3 regions of the Actinoplanes sp. ATCC 53533 genome follow, and region 2 is predicted to be linked to each of the others. Evidence: riboswitches for the same ligand, from Rfam matches in the RefSeq annotation. Region 2 holds a riboswitch; each other region holds the start of a gene.
The links. Region 2 has a riboswitch for cyclic di-AMP ahead of DMB66_RS11770 (C40 family peptidase). Riboswitches for the same ligand answer to the same signal wherever they lie in the genome.
Positions count from the first base shown of each region.

Region 1: another riboswitch for cyclic di-AMP. It lies ahead of DMB66_RS28560 (hypothetical protein); the one in region 2 lies ahead of DMB66_RS11770 (C40 family peptidase).
Region 3: another riboswitch for cyclic di-AMP. It lies ahead of DMB66_RS56035 (NlpC/P60 family protein); the one in region 2 lies ahead of DMB66_RS11770 (C40 family peptidase).

Region 1 is NZ_QHHV01000094.1:64-3,328, forward strand. It holds partial or broken gene DMB66_RS28550 (ABC transporter ATP-binding protein) at 1-195, shown strand, start outside; gene DMB66_RS28555 (hypothetical protein) at 214-1,299, opposite strand; cyclic di-AMP (ydaO/yuaA leader) riboswitch at 1,303-1,451, opposite strand; cyclic di-AMP (ydaO/yuaA leader) riboswitch at 1,728-1,865, shown strand; gene DMB66_RS28560 (hypothetical protein) at 1,869-2,885, shown strand; gene DMB66_RS28565 (glycoside hydrolase family 65 protein) at 2,953-3,265, opposite strand, start outside.
Region 2 is NZ_QHHV01000029.1:56,393-59,657, forward strand. It holds gene DMB66_RS11765 (MurT ligase domain-containing protein) at 1-642, opposite strand, end outside; cyclic di-AMP (ydaO/yuaA leader) riboswitch at 1,161-1,282, shown strand; gene DMB66_RS11770 (C40 family peptidase) at 1,289-2,101, shown strand; gene mraZ (division/cell wall cluster transcriptional repressor MraZ) at 2,558-2,989, shown strand; gene rsmH (16S rRNA (cytosine(1402)-N(4))-methyltransferase RsmH) at 3,229-3,265, shown strand, end outside.
Region 3 is NZ_QHHV01000329.1:4,437-7,701, reverse strand. It holds gene DMB66_RS56040 (aminoglycoside phosphotransferase family protein) at 1-565, opposite strand, end outside; gene DMB66_RS56035 (NlpC/P60 family protein) at 718-1,707, opposite strand; cyclic di-AMP (ydaO/yuaA leader) riboswitch at 1,722-1,862, opposite strand; gene DMB66_RS56030 (M56 family metallopeptidase) at 1,998-2,921, opposite strand; gene DMB66_RS56025 (BlaI/MecI/CopY family transcriptional regulator) at 2,918-3,265, opposite strand, start outside.

The DNA.
Region 1 (3,265 bases), on a different contig from region 2:
AAGTTCCGCCGGCGCAGCGAGCAGCGGGTGCGTGAACTGCGCGCGCAAGCCGGCACGGTCTTCCTGGTGAGCCACAGCGAGCAGTCGATCCGGGACACCTGCGAGCGGGCCATCTGGCTCGAGTCCGGCCTGATCCGCGCCGACGGACCCACCGACGACGTGCTGAAGGAGTACGAGGCCTACGTCAAGCGGTAGGCCCCGCACTCCCCTCGGTCAGCGCATCGACAGGTGCACGTGGTTGGTGTGATCGCTCGACGGGTCGCCGCCGGCGCCGGAATACGACTTCCAGCCGCTGCTGGGCAGCCAGATCCGCCGGAACCAGATGACGTAGAGCACACCGAGCCGGCTGGCGTTACTGATGAAATAGTTCGCCAGCCGGTTGCCGTAATCCTTGCTGCTCCCGGTCGCGTCGCCGCCGAAGCCGTTCTTGTCGGCGGCGAAGTCGCAGGCCCGGCCCTTCGGGTGCTCACCGCTGTTCTGCTCGCGGAAGCACGCGACGAAGCGGGTGAAACCATCCTTCTTCGCCTCCTGCATCGCGTGCAGGGTGCGCGGTGTGATGCAGCCCGAAGTGGTCGGGTCGTTGACGCTGCACGACTCGTCCGGCAGCGAGCCGTCCGAGTTGCGCCGGGCGGCCGAGGCCACTGAGCTGTTGCCGCCGCCGCCGCTGCTGGTAGTAGTTGATCCGCTGTCGCCGGACGAGTCGTTCGCCGCGCTGGCGGCGTTGGCCGCCTTGAGGGCGCTCTCCGCCTGGTTCTTGCGCTTGGCCATGACGTCGACCTGACGCTGCCCATCACGGACTGCGGTGTCGATCGCCACCTTCGCCTGCTGCTGCTGGGTCTTGACGCCCTTGAGATCGCGCACCGCGCGGTCCTGCTTGACGGCGATCATCTCCAGGGTCTGCGCCCGGTCCAGCATGCTGTCGGCGGAGTTGGCGGTGATCAGCGCCGCCATCGGCCCGAGCCGGCCGGTGCGGTACGTCTGCTGGACGATCTTGTCCAGCGCCGCCTGCTTGGGGCCGAGATCGGCGTCGATCTCCTTGAGCTTGGCGGTCAGCTGCTGCTGACGCTTTTTGGAACGCTCCAGGGCTTCCTTGGCCTCGACGAAGCCCTTGGACGCCTCTTCGAGCTGCTGGACCAGGGACTTCGAGCCGCCCTCGCCGTCGTCGCCCGAGTCGCCCGGCGCGGCGAGGGGGCGGGGGGCCGCGGAGGCGGAGGTGGGGGCGGCGAGCGCCAGCCCTGTGGTGGCGACGAGGACCGCGAGCACGGTCGCTAATCGCCGGCGGACGGGTTTGAACCTCACGAACATTCCTTCCGTCGGCCGCCGACCGGGTTAGCTGACGGGTTCGGGATGGAAGTGATCCCTACGGATCCGCGCGGGCACGCTGATCCGATTCACCCCATTACTCGGGTGGTTCCCCGGCTCGCCTTGCGGCGATTAGGCGGCGGTCTGCGCTGAGACCGTGACGAAGACTACCCATCAATGCTAGGAATCGACAGTCGTCGTACCCTATGCGACCGACTAAGCACTCGGGGTGAGCGACTACAGAGAGAGTGCAACGACTCACATTGATATGTCGTTACGGCCCATGACCTCGTCATTCCATCGAGTGGTAACGGAAAGTCGTTGTGCGGTAACGCTTTTACGCCCGCGGGAGGCCTGCCACCTGGGCCGTTGTCAGGTAAGCTGGCCGCCGGTTACTGCCACAGAGGTGCCGCCCCCAAGGCACCGGCAGCCCACCATCTAATCGTCGCAAGATGAGCCGGGGAACCACAGAGACACCGGGGTGAATCCACGAGTCAGTGGTAGGGATCGCTTCCGTCCCGAACCCGTCAGCTAACCCGGCCGGTGGTCACGCGGAAGGATTCTGAATGACGGCAAGACCCCGCCGGTGGCAGATTCTCGCCCTGGCACCGCTCGCCGCGGTCGCGATGATGTTCGCGCCCGCATCCCCGGCGAATGCCGCCCCGGACGACCCGGCGGCCACCGCCGACGACGGCGACGACAATCCGCTGTTGAACGACGTGCTCGACTCCACGGGCCGGCGTTACCTGACGGCGAAGGCGGCGGTCGCGAAGTCGACCAAGGCTCAGCTCGGCTACTCCCTGCGCGTCAAGGACGCCGAGGCGAAGCGCGACAAGCTGCTGCCCGAGGTGGGTGCGGTCGCCGCGCAGCAATACCGCACCGGCGGCATATCGACGATGGGCTTCCTGCTCAACACCGACGGCCCGGACGGCTTCCTCAAGAAGGCGGTCTCCCTTGAGGAGATCAACGCCCTCAACGACGGCAAGCTGCGCGAGCTCGACGAGGCCATCGACGCGGTGAGCAAGGCCAAGGCCCGCCTCGACCAAGAGGTCAAGACCCAGAAGCAGAACTTCGCGCTGATGGCAAAGCAGAAGGAATCGGCCGAGAAGGCCCTGGCCCAGGTCGGCGGCAAGACGGTGACCGGCGGCTTCGTGGTCGCCAAGTCCAAGGTCGCCGCGCCGGCGCCGCGCAACTCCGACGGCGAGTTCGGCCCGGAGTCCTGCAACGTCGACGACCCGACCACGGGTGGCTGCATCACGGCGCGCACCTCGCACATGTACAAGGAAGTGAAGAAGGCGGGGTTCAACCGATTCGTCGGTTGTCACCGCAACGGCGGCCCGTTCGAGCATCCCAAGGGCCGCGCCTGCGACTGGTCCCTGCAGAAGAGCGGATTCTCGCCCTGGCACAACCGGGACACCCGGGAGTACGGCAACAACCTGATGGCCTTCCTGGTGCGTAACGCCGACCGACTGGGCATCCTCTACGTGATCTGGAACAAGCAGATCTGGCAGCCCGCCAGCGGCTGGCACTCGTACAGCGGCCCCAGCGACCATACGGACCACGTACACGTCTCCATGCTTTAGCGCGACAGCGCGAAGAAGCCCCCGGTCCTCCTCGCGGAGGACCGGGGGCTTCTTTCTTTTTCGGTCTTCAGGCCCGGGTGGCCCGGCGGACCGGGGAGCGACCGGCCGGCTGGGTCGGCGCCGGGCCGGTCGGCGGCGCCGGCGGGATCGGCAGCACGACCGGCTTCACCTGGGTGATGGTGACCTCCTTGCCGTGGTGCAGCAGGTCGAGACGGGCCGAGCCGCCGCCGTTGCGCAGCGAGTAGGTGACCTCCTCCGCCGTCACCTCCACCCGCAGTCGCAGGCCACGCCAGAGCAGCGAGAACTCCAGACCGGTGATCCGGCTCGGCAGCCGGGGCGCGAAGGACAGCTGCCCGTTGAAGTCCCGCATCCCGCCCAGG
Region 2 (3,265 bases):
ACACCCGGTGCACCGCCAGTCGCCGTTGGCGCGCTCGATGGGCGAGCCGCACTCCGGGCAGACGAACGAGTCGTCGTGCCAGCGCTGGCCGGCGCTGAACCAGACGACGTGCTCGGTGTTGATGGCCGCCCAGACCACCATCGGGTCGTCCGCGTTCGCGACGACGTGCACGTCGGGGTGGGCGGCCAGGGCCGTCCGCCACATCTGCGCCATCATCGCGACTTCCTTGGCGCGGTCGAGCTGGTCGCGGGAGAGGTTGAGCAGGGCCACCACCCGCGGCGTGGTCTCGTCGATGACCCGGGCCAGGTAGTGCTCGTCGACCTCGAGCACGGCGAACGGCGTGGCGCCCGCCTTGGCCAGGGCGGAGGTGTGCCCGGTGGGCATGTTGGCGCCGAAGGAGTTGGTGGCGACCGGGCCCAGCACGCCGAGGGCGGCCGCGGTGAACCGGGTCGTGGTCGTCTTGCCGTTGGTCCCCGAGACCAGCGCGATCGCGCGGCCGGCGGCCAGGTTTCTCAGCAGGTCAGGATCGATCTTGAGACCTATCCACCCGCCGATCACCGAGCCGTCGCCGCGGCCCGCCGCCCGCGAGAGCGCCGCAGCGGTTCGCGACACGGAGGTCGCGACCTTGGCCCGTAGGGGCATCTTCCCGTCCGTCACGGCGACGAGGGTACCGGAAACGGACACTACGTCGAGTGGCGCTGTGGATGGAGCGGTCCAGGTCACCGCCGGGCGGCACCCTCGGCCGAACGGATGATCTCCACCCCACCGCCCGGCGCCGAGTTTCCGCCGCTGGGGGCGTTTACGGCCACATTCTCCTGACCTTGACTCAGACCATGATCGACCTCGATGCGGCTTTTTGTGTGTTGTGTTTCACCCGCAACCCTCGACGAATGGTGATCACTTCAACACGGTAAGTACCGGCATTTGTCACAGCGCGGTTACAAACCGGACAGTGTTCCATGTGCCAAACACGTTCGGTAGTCGAAACCACCCCAGCGGTCCGACCGGAAATCGGGTAGCAAGGGTGAGCCGGTAAGCAACCGCTCGCCGCTCGCACCGCCACGGACCACGCCGAGCCCTGCCCCGGTCCGAGCGGCGCGATCGTGATCGCGAACAACGACACAGGCATACGGGGGCAGGGACGGGGGACCCAGATTCGGTCCCACGGAACGCCGCTCGCGGCGAACCGATGAGGACCTCGGGGTGAAGCCACCACCGGTGGCCGGGCAACCTTCCCGCCCGAACCCGACAGCTAACCTCGCAGGCGTGCCGGAGGGATATCTCTACCGTGCACGAACGCACCTCGCACCGGCGCCCCCGCAAGACCGGCACCGGTTCCATCGCTCTGTCCCTGGGCCTCTGCCTCTGCGCCGGCCAGCTGGTCGCCACCGCGCCGGCATCCGCCGCGCCGGTCCCCGTCACCGCAGCGGCAGCGGCAGTGGCAGCAGCGACCGTCAAGCCCCGCATCACGAATTCCTACAACAGGAAGTCGATCGCGGCGGGCAAGACGGTTCGGGTGACCACCAAGCTGATCAACCCGAAGACCGGCAAGGCCGTCACCGGCAAGGTCAAGCTGCAGATCCGTGGCGGCAAGGCATGGAAGACCTGGGTGACCAAGTCGACCAACTCCAAGGGCGTGGCCTCCTTCCTGACCAAGCCCGGCGGCTCGCTGTACTACCGGACCATCTTCGCCGGCACCAAGGGCTTCGCCTCGGTGCGCAGCAGCCAAACGAAGATCACCGTGAAGAACAACGCGGCCAAGATCCTCGCCGAGGCCGCGAAGCACAAGGGGGCGCTCTACAAGTTCGCCGCCTCGGGGCCGAAGCGCTTCGACTGCTCCGGTTACACCATGTACGTCTACAAGAAGGCCGTCGGCAAGAAGCTGCCGCACAAGGCCAACTCGCAGCAGAAGTACGGCAAGGCCGTCAGCAAGGGCAACAAGAAGATCGGCGACCTGATCGTCTTCCGCTCCGGTTCGTACGGCACGCACGCGGGTATCTACGCGGGCAACGGCTACATGTGGGACTCGCCGCACTCGGGCGCCCGCGTGGGCAAGCACAAGATGTACGGCTCGAACTACGTCGTGCGGCGCCTCGTCTGAGCGTGACACGTCGGTAGGGCAGGACAGCACAAGTAAGAGCAGTACGACAGTTCAGTGGGGCGCGACCCGGGCGGGTCGCGCCCCACTGTCGTGTCCGCGCCACTTTTCCCTCCACTTTCCTCCCGGCGGAGTCTTGAAGGGCAGTCGACCCTTCCCCAAAGCCCGAAATCGGGGGACTTTCGTGCCCGGGTGGGCGGCATGTCGGAAAGTGGACCATGGTCGGGCCCGCCCGGCCCTCCACTTCCGCTCCACCTGCTCTGACGTGCGGATACATCCGCGAATCCGGCTCGCAGAAGCCGTCATTCTTGTTGCGAGTGGAGGGAAGTGGAGTAGAGTGGAGCGCAGTGGCAGGGCCTGAGGAGGAGCTGATTCCGAGGGGATTTGCCGGCCCAGACGACAGGTGGTCCACGCAGAGCTGGCTCTGCGGCGGCGCCGGGGGGCAGGGGGGTTGGGCCGATGTTCCTCGGCACGCACACCCCGCGCCTGGACGACAAGGGCCGACTGATCCTTCCGGCGAAGTTCCGCGACGAGTTGGCGGGAGGTGTCGTGATCACGAAGGGGCAGGAACGTTGCCTTTACGTCTTCCCGATGCCGGAGTTTCAGCGGATCGCGGGCCAGCTGCGCGAACAGCCGGTCACCCACAAGGCCGCCCGGGCATACAGCCGGGTGTTCTTCGCCAGTGCGCATGACGAGATCCCCGACAAGCAGGGTCGCGTCACCATCCCGGCACACCTGCGGGAATACGCGGCGCTGGACCGCGAGCTCGTGGTGATCGGTGCGAGCACGCGGGTGGAGATCTGGGACAAGCATTCGTGGGAGCAGTACCTCTCGGCGAGCGAGGACGACTTCGCCGATATCGAGGAGGGGGTGCTGCCCGGCGGATTGTGAGGCGTGGCACCTGTGGGCCTGTGAACGGCCCGGACGTCGCTGCCGCCGTACTGCGAGATCTCCAGCCGCTCCCGCTCCTGGCGCCTCTTCCCCGGTGCCAGGCGTGTGTCCGGTCGGGCGCGCCCGATGGCAACGGGCACGAGCGGATGGGGATCTGGCGGTACGGACAGACGACCGGGGTAGGCCGGCATCGGGGGATCGATGCGGGCCGGACCGGGTGAGCGCGGAAAGAGCAGGCAATGGGGGTCGACATGGGGGAGCTTCGCGGCACGCACG
Region 3 (3,265 bases), on a different contig from region 2:
GCGAGGCGGAGGCGCACAGCTCGGCCCAGAGCTCCCGGGCCCGTTCGACCAGGGCCCGCGGAATCGGCTCGTCGCCGGGATATCTGGCCAGGTGCGCGTCGAAGGCCGCCACCCGCGACGAGAGCTCCTCCAGCATGAGCCCGTCCGGCGCCGGCCGGTGCAGCCGGCGCATCAGGTCGACCAGGACGGCCGTGGCCTGCCCGTCGCGCTCGCGGACCAGCGTCCGCAGGGTCACGCCCGGCTCGGCGCGCTCCAGCAGCAGCGCGCCACGCCCGTCGTCGCGGGCCAGCACCTCGACCGCGCCGCGACCGCCCAGAAACCCGAGCGTGTCGGCCTCCATCGCGATATGGCCGGCCTCGGCCAGGCCGAGTTTGAGCACCGCCGGCGATCCCCCGGCCCGGCGGACCGGCGCGACGAAGTTGAAGCTCAACGGGTACGGCGTCCCGACCGTCAGCCCCCAGTCGCGCGCGACCTCCTCGATCAGCACCGGAAGCCCCGCGAGCCACCGCCGGCCGGCGTCGCCCCAGCTGTCGGTGACGTTGCGCGTGAAACCGGCGGAGAACATCCCCCAGTCTCGCAGCCCCGGGCACCCGGCGCGGCCCCGTCAGCGCTGCGGGTCGTCCCGGTCAAGTCGACGCACCAGCACGGCGAGGCGACCGAAGGGCAAGAAAAAGCCGCCACGGGCGTGGCGGCTTTTTCGTGGTTGCGCTGCGCCGGTCAGCCCGGGCGGCGGATGCCGGTGATGGCTCCGCTGCGGTCGATCGACGCCATCCGGACATGGTCGCCCGTGTGTGGCGCGTGGACCATGGTGTCGCCACCCACATAGATGCCCACGTGGTGCACCGGGCTGCCGTAGAAGATCAGGTCACCCGGCTTCAGCTCGCTGCGGCTGACCGACTTGCCCGTGTGGATCTGGTCTCCGGTGAAGTGCTCGAGGTGCACCCCGACCGCCGCCCACGCCACCTTGGTCAGGCCGGAGCAGTCGTAACCGCCCGGCCCCTCGGCGCCGAAGACGTACGGCTTGCCGATGAGGTCGCAGGCTCGCTGCGCCGCCCGGCCGCCGGCGTCGTCGGTGTAGTCGACCGGGCACGGGCCCGTCTTGAACGGACCGTCGGCGACGCCGCTGGCGCCGTACGCCTTGATCCGCAGTTTCTGCAGCTCGTCGACCTTCTTCTGGATGTCCTTCTGCTGCTGCGCCAGCGCCTTGTCCCGGGCCGCCACAGCTTTGGTCAGAGTGTCCAGGTCGCGCTTGTCGCCCGCGAGCTTGTCCCGCAACTCAGCGGCGCCGGCGACCGACTGGCGCTGGTGCCGGCTGATCTGATCGAGGAACGAGAGCTTCTCGGTCAGGCCGGTCGGCGAGCCGCTGATGATCATGGCCGTCATCGCGCTGGGCGAGCCCTGCATGTAGGCCTCGCCCGCCATGCTGCCCACCTGCGACATGGCGAGGTTGACCTGCAGCTCCAGCGGGGCGAGCCGCTTGTCGATCTTCTTGAGCTGGGCCTGGTTCTTGAGCAGCTGGTTGTGCACGTTGTTGTACTGCTCGATGACCGGTTCCAGCTTGTTCCACTGCTCGTCGATCTGCTTTTCGATGCTCGACGGGGACGGTGTCGCGTTCGCCACTCCGGGCGCGAGAAGAATCCCGACCGCGGCGACGGCGCAGGCGATGCTGCGCAGAATTGCGACGCGGTGCGCCTCAATCCGTTTCACGTAGGTGCAGTGTCCTTTCTTCCCTCGGCCGCCGACCGGGTTAGCTGACGGGTGCGGGCGGGAAGCGCGCCCGGCCGCGGTGCTGCTGCGGCTTAACCCCGGTTGCTCGGGTCCCCGGTTCGTTCACGACTGGAACGATTAGGCGGTGGCCCGTCAGTTCGCCCGGGTTGGGACGAGGGGGGACTGCTGAGCCGGGCCCCACCGTACTCCCGATCACCGGCGATTTGAACCCGGCGGTATCAGGACACACTGCGCATAACACCCAGTGACCTACGGTAATTAAGGAGGACTTAAAGCGGCCATGCGGAGAGTGCCCGGTCGAGCCACGGCACCACCAGGATCACGGTGGGTAACACGAGCAGACCGACGGCGCCGGCCGCCGCCAGCAGTGTCACGGTGAGGGTAACGGACCGGGGATCGTCGGCGGCCAGCCGGTCGAGGCGACGCCGGCGCTCCGCCACCGCGCCACCGAGCTCGGCCGGAGCGTCCGGGCTGACCGCGTCGCTGAGCAGCGCCAGCGCCGTGCCCAGGGGGGCCGCGCCGCAGCGCCGCCGGGCCGCGTCGTCGGCGACCATCTCGAGCAGCAGGTGCACGGCGTCGAGGGGCGCGCGGCTGCGCAGCGGCCGGGGCACCGCCCGGTAGAACGCGGTGAACGACTCCATCACCACGTCATGGCGGTGCCGCAGATGGGCCTGCTCGTGCGCGATCACGGCGGCCACCTGCCCGGCGTCGAGCACCCGCAGCGCGCCGTCGCTGAGCACCACCCGCGGCGAGCGGCCCGGCAGGCAGTATGCGAACGGTAGCGGCCCGTCGAGCACGCGCAGCCCGGGCGGCACCTCGGCGGGCAACTCGCCGTGGCGCTCGGCGCTGTCCAGCAGGTCGACCAGCAGCCGGTGCCGCGCCCGGCGGGCCCGCGAGCGGATGCTCACCCGGACCAGCGAGACCAGCAGCCGGGCGATGATCACCGTCGCGACGACCAGCGCGAGGATCAGCGCGGCGGCGCCGACCGGCCGGTCCGAGCCCAGCTCGCTGACCAGCTCCTGGGGCCCGGCCAGCACCACGCCCAGCGCGCAGAGCACCCCCGCGAGGGTGATGCTCTGCCAGAGCCCGACGGCGGCGGCCGGCGCGCGGTCGGGCCAGCGGGCGCCCGCGAGGATGCCCGGCACGACGAGCGACAGCGTCAGCCCGAGCGCGCCCAGCAGCAGCGCGGTCACTGCCGCCTTTCTGGGTTTTCCGCGGCGGGCAGGCCCGGCGCGGCGGCCGGATCCTTCCGCGCCGCCGCGATGGCGGCGGTCAGGGCCGACGGGTCGATCCGGCCGACGAAGTGCGCCAGCGCCGCGTCCCGGACGCCGTCGGGGGCGGCACTGAGCGCGTCGAGCATCAGCGCGGCGGTCATCTCCTCGCGGGTCTGCGCGGGGGCGTAGCGATATGCCCGGTCGGCGCGCTGCTGGGTGACGACGCCCTTCTTGGCCAGCCGGTCGAGCACGGTCATCACGGTCGTGTACGCGAGCTCGCGGTCGCGGCTCACCCGCTCGTGCACCTGGCGCACGGTCAGCGG